Regions from separate parts of the Vermiculatibacterium agrestimuris genome, predicted to be linked through region 1. Evidence: predicted binding sites of a transcription regulator. Region 1 holds the regulator's gene; each other region holds the start of a gene.
What was found. The regulator HrcA, encoded in region 1, represses chaperone genes, less so after heat shock. The targets are predictions, from matches to a motif close to TGTTAGCACTCNNNNNNNNNGAGTGCTAACA.
Positions count from the first base shown of each region.

Region 2: the regulator HrcA is predicted to act here: its motif matches at 2,719-2,749, upstream of NFR87_RS01250 (co-chaperone GroES).
Region 3: the regulator HrcA is predicted to act here: its motif matches at 2,452-2,482, upstream of NFR87_RS02660 (Hsp20/alpha crystallin family protein).
Region 4: the regulator HrcA is predicted to act here: its motif matches at 3,565-3,595, upstream of htpG (molecular chaperone HtpG).

Region 1 is NZ_CALPCU010000010.1:9,776-15,109, reverse strand. Features, by position in the region: gene dnaK (molecular chaperone DnaK) at 1-1,647, opposite strand, end outside; gene grpE (nucleotide exchange factor GrpE) at 1,691-2,251, opposite strand; gene hrcA (heat-inducible transcriptional repressor HrcA) at 2,280-3,341, opposite strand; gene NFR87_RS04895 (MATE family efflux transporter) at 3,537-4,913, opposite strand; gene NFR87_RS04890 (cysteine desulfurase family protein) at 4,960-5,334, opposite strand, start outside.
Region 2 is NZ_CALPCU010000002.1:13,934-19,267, forward strand. Features, by position in the region: gene NFR87_RS01235 (helix-turn-helix domain-containing protein) at 1-61, shown strand, start outside; gene NFR87_RS01240 (hypothetical protein) at 77-631, opposite strand; gene groL (chaperonin GroEL) at 744-2,366, opposite strand; gene NFR87_RS01250 (co-chaperone GroES) at 2,386-2,670, opposite strand; gene NFR87_RS01255 (diacylglycerol/lipid kinase family protein) at 2,882-3,787, opposite strand; gene NFR87_RS01260 (S-layer homology domain-containing protein) at 3,787-4,917, opposite strand; gene NFR87_RS01265 (THUMP domain-containing class I SAM-dependent RNA methyltransferase) at 4,914-5,334, opposite strand, start outside.
Region 3 is NZ_CALPCU010000005.1:21,315-26,648, forward strand. Features, by position in the region: gene clpB (ATP-dependent chaperone ClpB) at 1-1,744, opposite strand, end outside; gene NFR87_RS02660 (Hsp20/alpha crystallin family protein) at 1,821-2,246, opposite strand; gene NFR87_RS02665 (uracil-xanthine permease family protein) at 2,569-3,924, opposite strand; gene NFR87_RS02670 (diaminopimelate decarboxylase) at 4,249-5,334, shown strand, end outside.
Region 4 is NZ_CALPCU010000018.1:4,495-9,828, forward strand. Features, by position in the region: gene NFR87_RS07375 (ATP-binding protein) at 1-834, opposite strand, end outside; gene NFR87_RS07380 (metallophosphoesterase family protein) at 831-1,910, opposite strand; gene NFR87_RS07385 (TIGR00282 family metallophosphoesterase) at 1,979-2,758, opposite strand; gene NFR87_RS07390 (YdeI/OmpD-associated family protein) at 2,933-3,493, shown strand; gene htpG (molecular chaperone HtpG) at 3,637-5,334, shown strand, end outside.

The sequences.
Region 1 (5,334 bases):
GCCCTTCAGGGCCTCCTTCAGCTTATTGAGAGCCGCGTCCAGGGTGGACTTGTCGCCGGCTTCCAGCTTGTCGCCCAGCTCCTCGATGGTCTTCTCGGCCTGGTAGACCATCTGCTCGCCCTGGTTGCGCACCTCTACCTCTTCCTTCTTCTTGGCGTCCTCGGCGGCGAACTGCTGGGCCTCCTTCACGGCCTTGTCGATGTCGTCCTTAGACATGTTGGTGGAGGAGGTGATGGTGATGTGCTGCTCCTTGCCGGTGCCCAGATCCTTGGCGGAGACGTTGACGATGCCGTTGGCGTCGATGTCGAAGGTGACCTCGATCTGAGGCACGCCTCTCCGGGCCGGGGCGATGCCGTCCAGATTGAACCGGCCCAGGGTCTTGTTGTACTGGGCCATCTCACGCTCGCCCTGGAGCACGTGGACTTCCACGCTGGTCTGGTTGTCGGCGGGGGTGGTGAAGATCTGGCTCTTCTTGGCGGGGATGGTGGTGTTGCGCTCGATGAGCTTAGTGAACACGCCGCCCATGGTCTCCACGCCTAGGCTGAGGGGGGTGACGTCCAGAAGCAGCAGGCCCTTGGTGTCACCGGTGAACACGCCGCCCTGAAGCGCCGCGCCCATGGCCACACACTCGTCGGGGTTGATGCCCTTGAAGCCCTCTTTCCCGGTGAGCTTCTTTACCATGTCCTGCACGGCGGGGATCCGGCTGGAGCCGCCCACCATCAGGACTTTAGAGATGTCGTTGCCGGAAAGGCCCGCGTCGCTCATGGCCTGGCGTACAGGGCCGGAGGTGGCGTCTACCAGATGGGCGGTGAGTTGGTCGAACTTGGCCCGGGTCAGGGTCAGATCCAGATGCTTGGGGCCGGTGGCGTCGGCGGTGATATAAGGAAGGTTGATGTTGGAGCTGGTGACGCCGGAGAGCTCGATCTTGGCCTTCTCGGCGGCCTCCTTCAGCCGCTGCATAGCCACCTTGTCGCCGCTGAGGTCGATGCCCGTGTCCTTCTTGAATTCAGCAACCATCCAGTCCATGACGCACTTGTCGAAGTCGTCGCCGCCCAGGCGGTTGTTGCCGGCGGTGGCCAACACTTCGATGACGCCGTCGCCGATCTCCAGGATGCTGACGTCGAAAGTGCCGCCGCCCAGGTCATAGACCATGACCTTCTGATCGGACTCCTTATCGATGCCATAGGCCAGGGCCGCGGCGGTGGGCTCGTTGATGATGCGTTTGACGTCCAGGCCCGCGATGCGGCCGGCGTCCTTGGTGGCCTGGCGCTGGGCGTCGGTAAAGTAGGCGGGCACGGTGATGACCGCCTCGGTGACGCTCTCGCCCAAATAGGACTCAGCGTCGCTCTTGAGCTTCTGCAGGATCATGGCGGAGATCTCCTGCGGGGTGTAGGCTTTGCCGTCGATGGTGACCTTGTAGTCGCTGCCCATCTCCCGCTTAATGGAGGCCACGGTGCGGTCAGGGTTGGTCACTGCCTGCCGCTTGGCCACCTGGCCCACCATCCGCTCGCCCTCCTTGGAGAAGGCCACCACGGAAGGGGTGGTGCGGTTGCCCTCGGCGTTGGCGATGACGGCGGCCTCGCCGCCCTCCATCACCGCCACGCAGGAATTGGTCGTACCCAGGTCGATCCCGATGATCTTAGACATAATAGATTCCTCCAGTGTATCGTAAATTTTCTTTTCAACGATGTTAATTTGCTACCTGTACCATAGCGAAGCGGATGACCTTGTCACCCAGCTTGAACCCCGCCTGGAAGACCTGGGAGACCACGTTCTCTTCCAGAGTCTCGTCCTCAATGTGCATCACCGCGTTGTGGATGTTGGGGTCAAAGCTCTGGCCGGCGGCGTCGATCTCGGTGACGCCCAGGCTTTCAAAGGCCTTGCGCAGTCCCGCCATGGTCATCTCCACGCCCTTTTTGTAGGCCTCGTCGGTGGTCTCCTGCTGGAGGGCCCGCTCCAGGTTGTCAAAGACGGGGAGCAGGGCCTTCACCGCGTCGGCGGTGGCGTCGGCGTAGAGCGCATCCTTCTCCTGCTTGGAGCGGCGGCGGAAGTTGTCATACTCGGCGCACAGGCGCAGGAATTTGTCCTCCTGGTCGGCGATCTGCGCGCGCAGAGCCTCCGTCTCGTCGGGGACGGCAGGGGCCTCGGCCTCCTCCGGCTGGACTTGGGCCTCGGGCTGAACATCCTCGGTGGGGACGACGGTCTGCTCCTCGGCCTCGGGAGCCGCGGTCTTTTTCTCTTTTTTGCTCATGGGCAAACGAGCCTCCTAAGTGTTGGTTTTATTTGGGATCCTCTGTTCCCGGCGGAAGCCCTCCCTGGCTGACGATCCAGGAAAGGCCCTTGGCGAAATAGGAAAGCCGGGCGGAGATCTTGGCGTAATCCATTCGGGTGGGGCCCACCACACCGATGAGGCCCCGCATCCCGTCGCCCAGGTCGTAGCTTGCCATGACCACGCTGGAGTCCTTCAGTGCCTCGGCCACGTTCTCCGGGCCGATGACGATGTCGGCACCCACGCCGCTCTGCTCACCCAGGGAGAAGGGACGGAACTCCTCCTCGGAGAGGAAGCTCATGAGGGGCTGAGCCTTTTCCAGGCTCTGATACTCCGGATGATCCAGCAGATTGGCGATGCCCGCGGTGTGGACACTGCGCCGGGTCAGCTCCTCCAGCACCTCGCCGGCAAAGCTCACCACCAGCTCGATGAGGTCGTAGGCCTCCTGGGCGGCGTGCTGTGCCACCCGCAGCAGCTCCGGGGAGAGCTGAGCCAGAGTCAGGCCGGTGAAGCCGGTGTTCAGAAGGGTTCCCAGCATTTGCAGCTGGGCCTGGCTGAACTCCCGGTCCAGACGGAAGAGCTTGTTTCGCACCACGTTGGTGTCAGTCATCACCACGGCGATGAAGGCGTTTTGCTCCACCAGAAGAAGATCGAACCGGCGGATGGTCACCTGCTCCGGCGCGGCGGCCAGGGCGAAGGCGGGGTATTGGGTCAGCTTGGCCACCACCCGGCCCGCCTCGTCGATGACCTTATCCAGCGCCTTCATGCGCATGTGAAGAGCGGCGTTGATCCGATCGGTCTCCTGCATGGAGAGCTTGTACTCGTCCATCAGCTCGTTGACGTAGAGCCGGTAGCCCTTGGGGGAGGGGATGCGCCCCGCGGAGGTGTGGGGCTGCTCCAGATAGCCCTGCTCCTCCAGATCCGCCATGTCGTTGCGGATAGTGGCGGAGGAGACGTTGAGCCCCGCCAGGTCGGCCACCGCCTTGGAGCCGATGGGCTCGGCGGTCTGGACGTAGCTTTCGATGACGGCCCGGAGTATTTTCTTTTTTCTCTCGCTCAGATCCAAGACCATCACCTCAGTGTCGTTTTAGCACTCGCAACTCCTGAGTGCTAATATAATGTACCACCGGCAGGGAATAAAGTCAATAGCTGGGGTTGTAAATAAAATATGAATTCTGCAATGAAATTGCGAAAAAAAGACGGCGGACGCCTCTGCGTGGAGAGACGTCCGCCGTTAGCGGAGAGGGGGTGGGATTGCCAAAAGGACTTAACTGACGGTCACATCCCGGATCCAGACCCCGGAGCGCAGCCGGGCCACGCCGAAGAAGAACTTGATAACGTTGTCCAGGGAGATGCACAGGCAAACCGCCAGGATACCCCACTGAAACACCAGGCCAGACAGGGCGGCCAGGGGGATGGACACCAGCCACAGGGAGCTTAGGTCGATAAGGGAGGCAGCCCGCACATCGCCGCCTCCCCGGAGCACGCCCACCACGTTAGTGGTGTTGAAGGAGCGTACCGACAGGAAGGAGAAGGTGACTACGCTCATCATGGCCGCGATGTCGGCGGCCTGGTCGGAGAGGTGGAAGAAGGGGTAGACCACCGGCCGGAAGAAGAGGAAGGTGAGGCCGATCATCGTCAGTCCCGCGATAAGTCCGGTCAGAAAGGCCAGGGTATTCAGGGCCAGGCCCACGTCGTAGACCGTTTCCCGCCGCCCTGCGCCGATCTCGTTGCCGATGATGATGGCGGTGGTGCCGCCCACGGCGAAGACCAGAGAGGTGGCCAGTTTTTCAATGTTGCCGGAGATGCCGTAGGCAGCCAGAATGGCCTGAGAACCGGCCATGTGGCCCATAATGGTGGGGTAGAGGGCGGTGCCCAGACCCCAGAAGGTCTCGTTGAAGAGCACCGGGGTGGCGTAGTGGATGTACCGGCGAAGCATGGCCCTGCTGGGGCGCAGGAGTTGGGCGGGCTTGAGACGGAAGCGCTTATTCAAGAGAATGTGGAGCAGGGCGATGAGGAACTGGAGGATTCGGGCCATCAACGTGGCCAGGGCGGCGCCCTCCACTCCCATGGCGGGGGCGCCCAGCTTGCCGAAGATGAACACCCAGTTAAAGAAGGTATTGCTCAGCACCGACACCGCCAGGATATAGAGGCCAAGCTTGGGGTTGGCCATGGAGCGGTGGGCGGCGATGTACACCTCAGACAGGCCGCCGAAGAAGATGGAGAAGGCCACGATACGGATGTATTGGGCGGCCGTGCCCACGACAACGGCATCATTGCCGAACAGCCCCATAAACTCCAGGGGGAAGAAGCACATGATACAGCCGAAGAGCAGAGTCAGCCCCCCGGAGATGTAGAAGGCAATGCCCAGCACCTGGTTGATGGAGTCCTCGTCATTTTTGCCGTAGAACTGGCTGATGAGCACCGACGAGCCGCTCTGGAAGCCGAAGATCATCAGCTGCTCAACAAAGATGGGGATGTTGGCCATAGTGACGGCGGCCAGGGGGGTCTCACCCAGCATGCCGACCATGAAGGTGTCCAGCAGACCCATGGAGGTGGTGATAAGGTTTTGCAGGACGATGGGGATGGCCAGGGACAGGACAGTCCGGTAAAAGTCCCTGCCCCGCTTCATATAGGAAAACAAAAAATCACCTCATTTAAGGAAAGGCCGTCCGCAAAAGGCCGAAGGATCATTCAAAAAGAAGCGTCCGCTTCTCGCACATATGCCCCACCAGCGCTGCCAGCTCGTCCACCTCTTCCCTGGTGCTCTCCGGGCCGAAGGAGAGGCGCAGCGCCCCCAGGCGCACCTTGGGAGGAAGGGGCATGGCGGCGAAGACATGGCTGGGCTTGCCCCGGTGGCAGGCGGAGCCGGAGGAGATGCAGACACCCTGGCCGCCAAGGGCCTCCACCACCGACTGGCCGGAGAAGTCGGGCAGGGACAGGGCCAGAATGTGGGGGGCGTCTCCCCGGCTGATGAGCGTCACGCCGGGGATGGGGGCGAGGGTCTCGGCGGCGTAGTCCCGCACGGAGCGGATATGGGCAGAGAAGCCCGGCTCCCAGGCCGC
Region 2 (5,334 bases), on a different contig from region 1:
CGTTACCACAGACGACCTTCTGCCCACCGACCAAGAAGATGAAAAAGACCCTGCCGGCTGACCGGCAGGGTCTTTTTCATCTTGAGGAAAGTAGCGCGACAAGTGAAATGGCCATTGCAGAAAAGCTGGTCATTGCAGACAGAATTGCTACGACATAATTACGGTCTTTTTCATATGCGATCTCATTTGCCGCGCCAAACAACGCAAGCCCAAATACGGCACACAGCATTGTGATTATCAAAAATAGTATTACTGCAAAAATAGCAACTACTATATCTATCACATTCACCGAATTTCCGTTATTCAAAGCCGCTGTAACAATATCATAAAGATAGGAAAGAAATCCAAATACGCCGAAAAGCGTCATCATTGCAAATATGCAAGAAAATACTGTTAATATTACCTGTGCAAAACTAGCAAACGTCATTGCCGTCATTTGCCCTTTTGATTTTCGGCTGTCTACCACAGCTACCTTTAACGCCTTCCAAAAACCGACTTTTTCACGTTGAGGATCATTATCCGCACCTTTTACCATTTCCTGTGCCTTAACGATTGCCTTTGCCAGTTTGTCGTAATCTATTTCCATGCTCACGTTTTCTATATGATTATTTACTGTCCGCCCTCTTCCCATTGCTCTGCCCTTCTTTCTCTATATTTGCAGCTTCAAAAAGCGCTGATTTGCAGATAGGAAGTCCCCCGGCGGAATCTCCGCCGGGGGACTATTTCCATTCAAAAACTATCGTTTAGTACATCCCGCCCATGTCGGGGGCGGCGGGAGCGGGAGCGGGAGGCTCGGGCTTGTCGGCCACCAGAGCCTCGGTGGTCAGCAGCACGGCGGCGATGGAGGCGGCGTTCTCCAGGGCGGAGCGGGTCACCTTGGTGGGATCCACAATACCGGCCTTCATCATGTCGCAGTAGGTCTCGCTGTAGGCGTCGTAGCCGTAGCCCACCTTGCCCTCCTTGACCTTCTCCAGCACCACGCTGCCGTCCACGCCGGCGTTGACGGCGATCTGGCGCACAGGCTCGGCCAGGGCGGCGGCCACGATCTGCACGCCGGTCTTCTCGTCGCCCTCGGTGGTCTTCAAAAGCTTCTCCACAGCGGGGATGGCGTTGACATAGGCGGTGCCGCCGCCGGCCACGATGCCCTCCTCCACCGCGGCGCGGGTGGCGTTGAGGGCGTCCTCGATGCGCAGCTTCTTCTCCTTCATCTCGGTCTCGGTGGCAGCGCCCACGCGGACAACGGCCACGCCGCCGGCCAGCTTGGCCAGCCGCTCCTGGAGCTTCTCCTTGTCATAGTCGGAGGTGGTCACATCGATCTGGCTGCGGATCTGGGCCACACGGGCCTTGATGTCGGCGCTCTTGCCCGCGCCGCCCACGATGATGGTGTTCTCCTTGGTCACCTTCACCTGCTTGGCCTTGCCCAGCATGGCCATGGTGGCGTCCTTCAGCTCCAGGCCCACCTCTTCGCTGACCACGGTGCCGCCGGTGAGGATGGCGATATCCTGGAGCATCTCCTTACGCCGGTCGCCGTAACCGGGGGCCTTGACGCAGCAGACGTTCAGCGTGCCCCGCAGGCGGTTGACGATGAGGGTGTTGAGGGCCTCGCCCTCCACGTCCTCAGCCACGATGAGCAGCTTCTTGCCGGACTGCACCACCTGCTCCAGCAGGGGCAGCAGATCCTGCACGGCGGAGATCTTCTTGTCGGTGATGAGGATGATGGCGTCGTCCAAAACGGCCTCCATCTTCTCCATATCGGTGGCCATGTAGGGGGTCACATAGCCCCGGTCGAACTGCATGCCCTCCACCACCTCAGAATAGGTCTCGGCGGTCTTGGACTCCTCCACGGTGATGACGCCGTCGGCGCCCACCTTCTCCATGGCCTCGGCGATGAGCTTGCCGATGGTCTCGTCCCCGGAGGAGATGGCGCCTACCCGGGCGATGTCCTCGGTGCCCTTGACCTTCTTGGAGTTCTTCTTGATCTCCTCAATGGCGGCGTCGGCGGCGGCCTTGATGCCCTTCTTCATAATCATGGGGTTGGCGCCGGCGGCCAGGTTCTTCAGGCCCTCACGGACGATGGCCTGGGTGAGCAGGGTGGCGGTGGTGGTGCCGTCGCCGGCCACATCGTTGGTCTTGGTGGCGACCTCCTTGACCAGCTGGGCGCCCATGTTCTCCATGGGGTCGGGAAGTTCGATCTCCTTGGCGATGGTCACACCGTCGTTGGTGATGAGGGGAGAGCCGTACTTCTTATCCAGCACTACGTTACGGCCCTTGGGGCCCATGGTGATCTTCACGGTGTCGGCCAGCTGATCCACGCCCTTCTGCAGGGCCTTGCGGGCCTCCTCGCCGTAAGCAATGATCTTAGACATAATCCATTACCTCCTAAAATTACTCGACTACGGCGAGAATGTCGCCCTGACGCACGATGGTGTACTCCACGCCGTCCACCTTGACCTCGGTGCCGGAATACTTGCCGGTGATGACCTTCTGGCCCTTCTTCACGGTCATCTTGACCTCCTTGCCGTCCACCAGGCCGCCGGGGCCCACGGCCACGATCTCGGCCACCTCCGGCTTCTCCTTGGCGCTGCCGGTGAGGATGAGGCCGGACTTGGTCTTCTCCTCGGCCTCCACCATCTTGATGATGACCCGGTCTCCCAAAGGCTTCAGCTTCATAACTTGGTTCCTCCTTATATTATTTTTTCTTACTTAGCTTTTTCAGAGGATTAGCACTCAAATAATCAGAGTGCTAACCGCAAGTAAGATAATACCTCTCCTGTCATAAAAAATCAACCCCCTTTTTTGAAAAAAGAGGGCTGATTTCTAAAAAATTCAATTTTTGTTCACAAAGTGGCCAAGGGAGTGCTAATCCCGCAGGAGGGGCGGCTCACCGCCAGAACAGACCCGCCGGATAGAAGAAGTTCACCTTCTGCCGGGCCAGGCGCAGAGTAAAGTCCCTGCCCCGCATGACCTCTCCGTCCACTACCACCGTCAGCTCCTCCTCAGAAGAGAACCGGGCCTCCTGCCCGTGGTAGTCCCGCACCACCTCCGGGCACTCCCTGTAGCGGCCGGAGGCGTATTTCCCCACATAGCGGGCAAATTTCAAAAGGCCCAGGTCTCCCACCAGAAGCATATCCAGCACCCCGTCGTCGGGCATGGCCTCAGGGACGGGGCAGAACCCGCCGCCGTAATGCCTGCCGTTGCAGGCGCAGAAGATGGCGGTGGGGCCGCTGTAGCAGATGGAGCCCATTTCCACCGTCATGGGCCGGGCGATGCCCCTGCAGACCTCCACCACAAGAGAGAGGATATAGGCCAGCTTTTTGCCCACCAGGGGAAGCCCCTTAAAGCGGTGCACGCCGACGGCCACCCGGGCGTCCACCCCGGCGCAGACCACGTCCAGGCCCAGAAGGCCGTTGCACTCCATAAGATCCAGGGCCGTCTGGGGCCCATCCTTGAGCTGGGCGATGTCGAAAAAGCGGCGGCGCTCCTTCCTGCCGAAGATGCGCAGGAAATCGTTGCCCGTCCCCAGAGGCACATTGGTCACCGCCGCCTGGTCGTGGCCCGCGGCGGCGTTGACCACCTCATTGAGGGTACCGTCCCCGCCGCAGGCGTAGAGCCGCACCGGCCCGGCCTCCTGAAGGGCCTCCTCCGCCAGCCGGCGGGCGTCCCCCGCCCGGGCGGTGCAGGCCACCTGGCAGCCGCCCTGGGGAAAGGCCGCCAGGATGCGCTTTTTCAGCTCCTCCACCCTGCCGCTGCGCCCTGCGGCGGGGTTGATGATGAACAGGTGCCGCATCAGAACAGATCCATCCGCTGCTCGGGCCGGGCCAGCCGGGCGGCCAGGGCGGCGGCCTCCGCCCGGGTCACCAGGTCGCCGGGCCGGAAGGACAGGTTTGCGTCCACCCCGGTGAGGATGCCCTTGACATAGAGTCCGTAGATGGCCTGGGCGCCCTCGTCCCGGCCGGACACGTCCCCCACCGCGGCCATCACCCGCACCAGGCTGTTCCGGTCGGGCAGGCTCCGGGCCAGGCTGGTGGCCCCAAAGACCTGGGCCAGCTCCCGGCGGGTGATCTGCCGCTCATAGTCGTCAAACTGTCCGGCCGTGATGGTGCCGCTGGCCAGGCAGTAGTCCACCGCCTCGATGTACCAGGGGGTGGAGACATGGGCGGTGGTGTGGAAGGTGTCCCCCTTGAACCGGCTGTCCATGTTGGCCGCCATCTGGAGGGCCTCCGCCACCGTCACCTCCCGGTTCGGCTCAAAGGCGTTGTTCCCTGTGCCCGACATGATGCCGGTATTATAGGCGATGTCCACCCACATGGAATACCAGTCCCGCCCCCGGACGTCGGTGAAGGCGGGCAGCCGGCCCCGGGTCAGGGGGAACTGGCTGCCCTCCACCCCCAGGCTCTGGAGAATACCGGGAAGGCGAAACAAGGGCACGATGGTGCGGCTGCCGCCCCCGGCGGTGAGGATCAGGGCGTCCAGGCCGCCGCTGGTGCCCAGCTCCACATTTTCATAGGTGATGGGGTAGACCTCGTTGGTCTTTTTCCCCTCCTCATTCAGGTAGGGCAGCACGCTCACCACCCCCCAGCGGTTTCCCTTCTGGGCGATGTAGAGGCCGAAGCCCGCGGGCATGAGGGTATCGTACTCCGGCGGGATCAGATACGCCCCGTCGGGCCGGATGACCCCCAGCCGCCCGTTCAGGTTCACCGCCGCCATCCCCAGGGAGAAGGAGACCACGGAGTCATACTGAAGGGGGATGGCCACACTGCCGTCGCCGCCTGCGAAGCCCCACTTTCCATTCTCCACCGCCTGGGCAAAGCCCTCCTGATAACCGTAGACAGTGACGGCAACGGCCCCCGGCGCCAACCCGGTCAGCGCCAGGCACAGAGCCAGGGTCAGCGCCGCCAGCCGCTTTTTCCGCTTCATTTCCCCTCTCCCCTCCTTCCCAGGTACTGGAACAGGTCGCATTTCAACATTCCGTTATAGAGCTTACGTTTTTTGTCCGCCGCTTTTCCGAAGGTGCGCTCAAACTCGGTGTGGGAACTCATCAGGTAGAGGCTCCAGCCGGCGGGCGCCCTCCGCCAGGCCCTGCCGAAGGCGGCGTAGAGCCCCTCGGCCTCGTGCTTATCGCTCAGCCGCTCCCCATAGGGGGGATTGGTCACCACCCGGCCCGCCGGCTCCGCGGGGGCAAAGTCGGCGGCGTCGGCCACCTCGAAGCGGACGGCCTCCTCCACTCCCGCTTTGACCGCGTTGCTCCGGGCCAGCTCCACCGCCTGGGGGTCGATGTCTCCGCCCCAGATATCATAGCTGCCGTGGTATTCCAGATCCATGGCCCGGTCGGCC
Region 3 (5,334 bases), on a different contig from region 1:
CCTCATCCTGGCCCACCACACGCTCATGGAGGATGTCCTCCAGGTGGAGCAGCTTCTCCCGCTCCCCCTCCATAAGCCGGGCGACAGGGATCCCCGTCCAGCGCTCCACGATCTTGGCCACCTCTTCCTCGGTGACCTTGTCCCGCAGAAGGCTCTGCTCCTCGCTCTGCTGGGCGGCGGCCTCCTCGGCCTCCAGCCGTTTGCGCAGCTCCGGGATCCGGCCGTATTGGAGCTCGGCGGCCTTGTTCAGGTCGTACTGCCGCTGGGCCTGCTGGAGCTGGGCGCTGGCCGCCTCCAGCTCCCGGCGCAGTCCGCGCACCTTGCCGATGGCGCTCTTCTCATTCTCCCAGCGGGCCTTCTTGGCCTTGAACTCCTCCCGCAGGTCGGACAGCTCCCTGCTGATGTCCGAGAGATGCTCCTGGGAGAGCTTGTCGGTCTCCTTGCTCAGGGCGTGCTCCTCGATCTCCAGCTGGGTCATCTTCCCCTGAAGCACGTCCAGCTCGGTGGGCATGGAGTCGATCTCGGTGCGCACCGTGGCGCAGGCCTCGTCGATGAGGTCGATGGCCTTGTCGGGGAGGAACCGGTCGGTGATGTACCGGTCAGAGAGGGTGGCGGCGGCGATGATGGCCGGGTCGGTGATCTTCACCCCGTGGAACACCTGATAGCGCTCCTTCAGCCCCCGGAGGATGGCCACCGTGTCCTCCACGGTGGGCTCCTTCACCAGCACCGGCTGGAACCGCCGCTCCAGGGCGGCGTCCTTCTCGATATACTGGCGGTACTCATTGAGGGTGGTGGCGCCGATGCAGTGGAGCTCTCCCCGGGCCAGCATGGGCTTGAGCAAATTGCCCGCGTCCATGCTTCCCTCGGTCTTCCCCGCCCCCACGATGGTGTGGAGCTCGTCGATGAAGAGGAGGATGCGGCCCTCGGACTTTTTGACCTCGCCCAGCACGGCCTTCAGCCGCTCCTCGAACTCCCCCCGGTACTTGGCTCCGGCGATAAGGGAGCCCATGTCCAGACTGAAGATGGTCTTGTCCTTCAGGGAGGCGGGCACGTCCCCCTTCACGATGCGCTGGGCCAGTCCCTCGGCGATGGCGGTCTTGCCCACCCCCGGCTCGCCGATAAGGACGGGATTGTTCTTACTTTTCCGGGAGAGGATACGGATGACGTTTCGGATCTCCTCGTCCCGGCCGATCACCGGATCCAGCTTGTTCTGCCGGGCCCGCTCCACCAGGTCGGCGCCGTACTTCTTCAGGGCGTCATAGGTCTCCTCCGGGTTGTCGGAGGTCACCTGCTGGCTGCCCCGGACGGCAGACAGGGCCTGGAGGATGCCCTCCTGGGTGACCTGGTAGGTCTGGAACAGCTCAGCCAGGGCCCGCTCGGCGGTCTTCACCAGAGCCAGGAGCAGATGCTCCACCGAGACATAGGCGTCCTTCATCTGGCCCGCCGTCTCCTCGGCGCTTTGGAGCGTCCTCTCCACCCCCGGAGAGACGTATACCTTCCCCATCTCCCGCCCCGGGCCGGAGACCTTGGGCAGGCGCTCCGCCTGGGCCTCCACGGCGGCGGTGAGGGAGGGCACGGTGAGGCCCATATTCCCCAGCAGCTGGGGCACCAGTCCATTCTCCGCCGTCAGCAGGGCCAGGAGAAGGTGACACTGCTCGATCTGCTGGCTTCCAAGCTGCGCGGCAAGCCCCTGGGCTCTCTGAACGGCCTCCAGAGACTTCTGTGTATAATTCTGCGCGTTCATAATTCCGATCCACTTCCTCTCAAAGCAAAGGGGGCCGGCCGGTCAAAAGACCGCCCGGCCCCCCTTTTGGTCTGTTTTACTGAATGAAGATCTTCTTGGTCTCCGGCTCGGTGGGCTTCACCTTGGGCAGGGTCAGGCATAACACGCCGTTTTCATAGGCGGCGGTGATGGCGCCCTCCTCAATGCCCGTCACATCGAAGCTGCGCTGGAAGGAGCCCAGGCGGCGCTCCCGGCGGATATAGCCGCCCTCGTCCTTGCTCTCGGCGCTTTCCTGGTGGACGGCGGTGATGGTGAGAATGCCGTCCTTCAGATCCAGGGAGATGTCCTCTTTCTTAAAGCCGGGCAGCTCGGCCTCCAGCAGGTAGCTGTCCCCAGTGTCCCGGATGTCGGTGCGGAAGGCGGGCAGCTCGGCATTGCTCTTGCGGAAGAAGTCCCGGGTGAAGTTGTCGAAGGTGTCGAAGAAATTGTTGTCGCTGCGGTCAAAGGGGATCATTCCAAACATAGTAAAAACTCCTTTTTTATGTGATGGTACGGTCTGATTTTAGCACTCAAATCTTTTCTTTGCTAACTTTTCTCGGGCTCCATGGGCCTCATCCTTTCCGGCGGCAGGAGGTCTTTTTTCCTCCCCGGCCTGCTCCTGTTTTCTGAAACCAAGTATAATCAATGCTTGTGAACAAATATAGCACAAATTATGTCTAAATTGTAAACGTTAGCACTCAACGACTTTAAGTGCTAATTTCGTTTAAAAGAGGATCCCGGGCCGCAGAGCGGCCCGGGATCCGTCTACTAATATATGTAGATAGTCTTGTCACGCTCCGCGCTTCTCAGTACTTCCCCAGGCTGCCGGAGTTGTGACCGTCGTCCTTGCCGAACTCATAGTCGTTGCCGGGCAGGACGGCGTTGAGGAGGATGCCGGCCAGGGCGGCAATGGCCAGGCCGGTGAGGGTCAGAGAGGCGCCGCCCACCTGGAAGGTCAGTCCCCCGGAGAAGCCCAGGCCGCACACCAGGATCACCGCGGCGATGATCAGGTTCCTGGAGTTGGTGAAGTCCACCTTGTTCTCCACGATATTCCGCACGCCGATGGCGGAGATCATACCGTAGAGCATGAAGCTGACGCCGCCCACGATAGCGGAGGGCATGGTGCCGATGACCTCCGCCATCTTGGGGATGAAGCCCAGCACCACCGCGTAGAGGGCCGCCAGGCGGATGACCCGGGGATCGTAGACCCGGGAGAGCACCAGCACGCCGGTATTCTCGCCGTAGGTGGTGTTGGCCGGGCCGCCAAACAGTCCGGACAGGGCCGTGGCCAGGCCGTCGCCCACAAGGGTGCGGTGAAGGCCGGGATCCTCAATGAACTTCTCCCCCACCGTGGCGGAGATGGCGGACATGTCGCCGATGTGTTCCATCATGGCGGCGATGGCGATAGGCGCCATGACCAGAATGGCGGACAGGTCAAACTTGGCCAGCTGGAAAGGGGGCAGGCCCAGCCAGCCCGCCTGGGCGATGGCGGCCGTGTTCAGGATGGCCGAGCCGTCGACGTTGGTCATGCCCATGGCGTTCATAATGAGCGCGGCGGCGTAGGAGATGATCACGCCCAGCAGGATGGGGATGATCTTCAGCATCCCCTTGCCCCAGATGTTGAACACAATGATGACGCCCAGGGCGATGAGGGCAAGCAGCCAGTTGGTGGAGGCGTTGGATACGGCGGAGGGAGCCAGGTTCAGGCCGATGCAGACGATAATGGGCCCGGTGACCACCGGGGGCAGATAGCGCATGACCTTATGGACGCCCACCACTTTCACCAAAAGGGCCAGCACCAGATAGAGAAGTCCCGCGATGACGATGCCGCCGCAGGCGTACTGGAGCTTTTCGGCGGCGGCCAGGCCCTCGTAGGCGGGCAGCTTGGAGATGGTCTCAAAGCCGCCCAGGAAGGCAAAGGAGGAGCCCAGGAAGGCGGGTACCTTCAGCTTGGAGCAGAGGTGGAAAAACAGGGTGCCCACTCCGGCAAAGAACAGCGTGGTCTGGATGCTCAGGGGAAGGCCGTACTGGCTGCTGACAATAATCGGCACCAGAATGGTGGCTCCAAACATGGCGAACATGTGCTGGAGACCCAGCAGAAGCATTTTGGGTACCCCCAGTGCCCGTGCGTCGCGAATCGCATTTTGATCCATACTTCTCATTTCTCCTTTCTTTTCTTCCGATCCTTACATAGAAATGGGCAAAAAAAGAGACAATCACAAAAGTGATTGTCTCTCAACAAACTGCCCATTGAAAAAGGAAAGAAAAGGCCCCTGTCCAAAGCGAAAACGTCCACGCGTCAACTTGGTCATCGCCGATCCCTCCCTTTTCTCATTGGGCAGTATTCTACCAAAGCTTCCCTCCGCTGTCAAGAGGGAATTTTTCCCTCTTCGACTTTTTTCTTTTCCGGAGGCGGCATTGACAGCCGGCCCCGACAAGTGCTATCATATTTCCACCAGAAACCACAGAGAAATGAGGCTTCCCCCATGAAAAAGCCCTTTGTGACCCTTCCCCAGCTCCAGGCCATCACGGCCCAATACCCCACCCCCTTCCACCTCTATGATGAGGCGGGCATCCGCCAGACCGCCCGGCGGCTGAAGGCCGCCTTCGCCTGGAACCCCGGCTTCAAGGAGTATTTCGCCGTAAAGGCCACCCCCACCCCCGCCATTCTCAAGGTCTTGCAGGAGGAGGGCTGCGGCACCGACTGTTCCTCCCTCACTGAACTGATGCTCGCGGACAGGTGCGGCTTTACCGGCAGCGAGATCATGTTCTCCTCCAACGAGACCCCGGCGGAGGAGTTTGCCCTGGCCGCCAAGCTGGGGGCCACCATCAATCTGGACGACTTCACCCACATCGACTTTCTGAAGGACACCCTGGGACATATCCCGGAGACCATCTCCTGCCGCTTTAATCCCGGCGGCGTGTTCCAGCTGGGAGAGAGCAAGGAGGGCTTCCAGGTCATGGATACCCCGGGGGACAGTAAATACGGCTTTACCCGAGAGCAGCTCTTCGAGGGCTTCCGCAAGCTGAAGTCCATGGGCGCCAAGCGGTTCGGCATCCACGCCTTCCTGGCCTCCAACACCATCTCCAACGACTATTATCCCGCCCTGGCGGGCATCCTCTTCCAGCTGGCCGCCGACCTGGAGAAGGAGACCGGCTGCGATGTGTGCTTCATCAACCTCTCCGGCGGCGTGGGGATCCCCTACCGGCCTGAGCAGAGCGAGAACGATATCGCGGTCATCGGCGAAGGGGTGCGCAAGCAGTTCGAGAAGATCCTGGTGCCCGCGGGCATGGGAGATGTGTCCATCTATACCGAGCTGGGCCGCTATATGCTGGGCCCCAACGGTTGTCTCGTGACCAAGGCCGTCCACTTCAAGCACATTTACAAGGAGTATGTGGGCGTAGACGCCTGTGCCGCCAACCTGATGCGCCCCGCCATTTACGGCGCCTACCACCACATCACCGTCGCCGGCAAGGAGGCCGCCCCCTGCGACCATGTCTACGACGTGGTGGGCTCCCTGTGCGAAAACAGCGATAAGTTCGCCATTGACCGCGCCCTGCCCGAGGTGGCG
Region 4 (5,334 bases), on a different contig from region 1:
GGAGGGAAGGTACCCTGCGGCAGCCTGGGCGGTCTGCAGGGCGTCCAAAGCGGCGTCGTAGTCCGCCTGAGCCTGCTGCCGCCGCTGGCCCTGTTGGGCGGCGCTGGCGGCGGCGTGGGCCTGGAGCCGGGTCTGGAGCTGGGCCTTCTGGGCCTGGAGGGCCTCCTGCTCCTGGAGGGCGGCCTGGGCCTGGCGGAGAAGCTCTCCCTGACGGGCGGCGGCGGTCTCTACCTGCTCCAGCTGGTGTTCCAGCTCGGGGATGAGGCCCACCCGGCTGTTTACCTTCCGCCGGTTGAGCCAGTCCTTCAGCCGCCGCTCCACCTGGGAGAAGGACACGTCCTCCTCCCCCGAGGTAGCCAGGGTGGCCACCCGCTTTTCCAGATCCCCACTGGGGGAGAGGGAGATCTCCCCCTGGCCCACAAAGGCGGTGCGCTCAAAGACCTCCCGGGAGATCCCCAGCAGGGTCTCGCCGCAGTTCTCCGCCGTCAGGCCGGGGACGGCCTCGCCGGTGGCGGTATAGACGGCGGAGAAGGCCCCCCAGGCCGCTGTTCCCTTGGGGCCGCGGTAAAGGGTGACCTCCCGGCCCTTCCATTCCAGCTCGATGGTGCCCTCCATGGCCGCCCCCGACCAGGGCTGGTAGCGGTTTTTCTCCGCCAGGTAGCCCGCCCTGTCCCGGTCGCGGGTGGGGAAGCCGTAGAGCATGGCCCGGAGAAAGGCGCACCAGGTGGACTTGCCGGCCTCGTTTTGGGCCTGGATGAGGGTGAGGCCGTCGCCGGGGATCAGGACGGCCTTTTCCAGCGCACCGAAGGAGGCGGTCATTTTCCGTATTTTCATGGCGTATCCTCCCCATTTTCCAAGGCGGCAAGGCCGTAGCGCACCGCCCGCTCCAGGGTGGCCAGCTCCTCTCCCTGGGCGGCGGACATGCGCCGGCGCATGTCCCGGAGGAAGAGGCCCGTGAGGCTGTCCTCCTTCTCCCGGGCCCACAGATCCTGGGGCACCCGGGTATGGTCGCGGACGGTCAGAGCCCAGCGGTAGGGCCTGGCGGCGGCCAGGAGGGCGCTGACGTCCAGAGCCCCGGCCTCCCCAGTGAGGATGAGGCGGCAGATGTCCTCGCCCCTTCCCAGGGCCAGGGCGGCGGTCACGGCCTGGGCGGGCTCTTTGCCCGTCAGGTCGCACTCCAGGATCTCATACCGGCGGCGGCACAGGGGGAGGAACTGGGCGGTGACCTGTGCGCCGTCCAGGGTGATCCACAAAGCGCCCTTGTCGCCCAACTCGTCAAAGCCCCGGCCCTCGGCGCAGCCCGGGTAGGCCCAATATGTACCGCCCTCCCGCTGGAGGCCGGAGCAGCTGTGGACATGGCCCAGGGCCAGGTAGGTAAGGCCGCTCTGGGCGATCTCCTGGCGGGAGATGGAGCCGTACCGGCCCGTGCCGTCCACATCCCCGTGGCACACCATCACCGCGGGCTTGTCCCCGCCGGCGGCCTGAAAGCCGGCCAGGGGGGAGTTGTCCCGGAACTGGCCGGTAAAGGCGCAGCCGTAAAGGTCGAGGCCAGGCAGCTCCACCCGCTGGGGGGCGGGTTCCCGGAAGAGGATCACGTTTTTGGGCCAGAAGTCGGCGGCGTAGAGGCAGGCGGGGTGATAGAAGTCGTGGTTGCCGGGGGCAATGGCCACCGGGGCGGGGATACGTCCCAGGGCGGCGGCCAGGGCCTGGGCGGTCTCCCGGTAGGTCTGCTCCGAATCTAAAAGGTCGCCGGAGAGGAGCACCAGATCGGCCCCCTTCTCAATGGCGGTATCCGCCAGGGCGTCCAGAAAAAGCCGCTGCTCGGAGCGGCGCTGGCGGGCCTGCTCCGCTGTCAGGGCGGCGAAGGGGGCGTCCAGGTGGAGGTCGGCGGCGTGAAGGATATGAAGCATGGAGCACGCTCCTTTCATGGAGAGGAAAATGGGGTGGTTTTGCGGGAGATAGGGGCCTGGGCGCCGGGTCAATCCCCCAGATCCACCCGCTCCACCGCCATGCACTTCCTGGCGGCGGTGTCGATGGTGAACAGAACGCTCTCCAGCTTCCGGGGGCCGGGGGCCTCCTCGTACCGCCGGGGAAGGCCGCCCAGGAAGCGGTTGACGGCCTGCTCGGGTTTGATGCCCAGCACCGACTGGGCCGGGCCGGTCATGCCCAAGTCGGTGACAAAGCCGGTGCCCTGGGGCAAAATATGCCCGTCGGCGGTGGGCACATGGGTGTGGGTGCCCCACACCGCCTGTACCCGGCCGTCCAGGTACCAGCCCATGGCCCCCTTCTCGCTGGTGGCCTCGGCATGGAAGTCCACCACCACGATGTCGGCCTCCATCTCCTTCAGGGCCTTATCGGCCACGGTGAAGGGGTTGTCGAAGTTGGCGTCCATCTCGGTGCGGCCGATGAGGTTCATCACCCCGATGCGCAGGCCCCTGGGGCCGTCGAAAACGCCCCAGCCCCGGCCGGGGACACGGCTGGTGTAGTTGCCGGGGCGGAGGATATAGGGATTCTCCTCCAAAAAATCGGCGATCTGAAGGCGGTTCCAGGTGTGGTTGCCCAGGGTGATCACGTCGCACCCGGCGTCGAAGATGACATGGGCCTGCTGGGGGGTGATCCCCACCCCGGAGGCGTTCTCCCCGTTGACCACGGTGAAGTCCACCGCCTTGAGTTTTTTCACGCTGCGCAGGTGGTCGGTGAGATAGTCCAGGCCGGACTGGCCCACCACGTCGCCTACGGCCAAAAGATGCAGGATCATGGGCATTGCCTCCTTGCGGTATTAACTTATATTATACGTCATCTTTCCCCAAAGCGCAATTGCTACCACCAAGGTCTCCACTGTCCATTGAATCCCCAAAAGAACTGTGGTAAAATCAGGCTGTACGAATTGACGGGCCATTCATAAGCCGGGCGTGAAGAGGGAGGACGCGGTATGGACGATATGTTGCAATTTGCGGACAGGGAGGAGTTTCGGAGCTGGCTTGCGGAGAACTGCCTGTCTGAGGACGGGGTTTGGCTCCTGTTCGGCAAGCCGGGCGGGCCGAAGACGATCACAGCCGCGGCAGCGCTGGAGGAGGCGCTCTGCTTTGGGTGGATCGACGGACAGATGGAGCGGCTGGATGAGAAGACCTACCGGAAGTATTTTTCCCAGCGGCGGGCCAAGAGCAAGTGGTCGGAGAAAAATAAAGCCCTGGTCAAAGACCTGGAGGCGCGGGGGCTTATGACTGAGTTTGGCAGGAAGAAGATCGAGCAGGCGCAGAAAAACGGCCAGTGGCAGGCCCCCAAGCCTGCGGCTGTTACGCCGGAGCAGATCGAGGCCCTGTCTGCGCTTTTGGCAGACTATGCGCCTGCCTGTACCAATTTTCAGGCCATGCCCCCCTCGGTAAAGAAGACCTATACCAAGGCATACCTGGACGCCAAGACGCAGGCTGGTCGGGAAAAACGGCTTGCCTGGATGGTGGACAGGCTCAACCGGAATCTGAAGCCTATGTGAGGGCCATAGAGACCAAATTTGTAAATTTTCCTTGAACTCCCTTGAAAAATCGCATACGAAGGACTATCATATATTAGCACTCCAATTCCTGGAGTGCTAATATTCGTTTTTGATAAAATTATCATATATGGAGGCAAAAAATCATGGCAAAGAAGCAATTCAAAGCGGAATCCAAGCGGCTGCTCGATCTGATGATCAACTCCATCTACACCCACAAGGAGATCTTCCTCCGGGAGCTGATCTCCAACGCCAGCGACGCGGTGGACAAGCTGGCCTACAAGGCCCTCACCGACGACAAGGTGGGCGTCAAGCGCAAGGACTTCCAGATCACCCTGGAGACCGACAAGCAGGCGCGCACCATCACCATCACCGACAACGGCATCGGCATGACGAAGGAGGAGCTGGAGAAGAACCTGGGCACCATCGCCCGCAGCGGCTCCCACCAGTTCAGGCAGGAGATGGACAAGGCCGCGGCGGGGAAGAAGGTGGACATCATCGGCCAGTTCGGCGTGGGCTTTTACTCCGCCTTCATGGTGGCCGATACGGTCACTGTCCGCTCCCGGGCCTATGGGGCGGAGGAAGCCTGGGAGTGGAAAAGCGACGGAGCCGACGGCTACACGGTGGAGAGCTGCAGGAAGGAGGGCGTGGGCACCCAGGTCATTCTTCACCTGAAGCCGGACACTGAAGAGGAAAAGTACAGCGAATATCTGGAGGCCGGCCGGCTCCAGGAGCTGGTGAAGAAGTACTCCGATTACGTCCACACCCCCATCCGCATGGAGGTGAGCCACACCCACATGAAGCCCCGCCCGGAGGACGCCGGGGAGGACTACCAGCCGGAGTACGAGACCCACACGGAGATCGAGACCCTCAATTCCATGGTGCCCCTGTGGCAGAGGCAGAGGAGCCGGGTGAAGAAGGAGGAATACGACCAGTTCTACCGGGAGAAGTTTGGGGATTGGGAGGAGCCGCTGTGCACCATCCACATCGCCGCCGAGGGCCAGATGGAGTACAAGGCCCTGCTCTTCATCCCCGCCCACGCTCCCTTCGATTACTACTCCAAGGACTACGAGAAGGGCCTGCAGCTCTACTCCTCCGGGGTGCTCATCATGGACAAGTGCGGGGAGGTGGTTCCCGACCACTTCTCCTTTGTCAAAGGGGTGGTGGACTCCCAGGATCTGCCTCTGAACATCTCCCGGGAGACCTTGCAGCACACTCGGGCCCTCCACATCATGGAGACCAATGTGGAGAAGAAGGTGAAGGCGGAGCTGCTCAAACTCCAGAAGGAGGAGCGGGAGAAGTACCTGCAGTTCTGGAAGGGATTCGGCCGCCAGCTCAAGTACGGCACGGTGAACGGGTACGGGGCCAAGAAGGAGGTCTTGCAGGATCTGCTGTTGTTCCACACCTCGGACGGCGAGGCGCTGACCACTCTGGCCGAGTATGTGGAGCGGATGAAGGAGGGGCAGGAGAGCATCTTCTACCTGTGCGCCGAGAGCGTGGAGCTGGCCCGGGCCCTGCCCCAGGCCGAGCGGGTGCTGGACAAGGGCTATGAGATCCTTTACTTCACCGACGAGGTGGACGAGTTCGTGGCCCAGACCCTGATGCGCTATGCCGACAAGTCCTTCAAAAACGCCGCCGACGCCGACGCCCTTCCGGAGACGGAGGAGGAGAAGCAGGCCGCCGAGAAGCGGGCGGAGGCCAACCGACCGGTGCTGGATTTCGTGAAGGAGGCCCTGGGGGACAAGGTCAGCGACGTGCGCCTTTCTAAAGTCCTGAAGTCCGGGGCGGTGTGCATGACCGCCGACGGCCCGCTGAGCCTGGAGATGGAAAAGTACTTCCAGAAG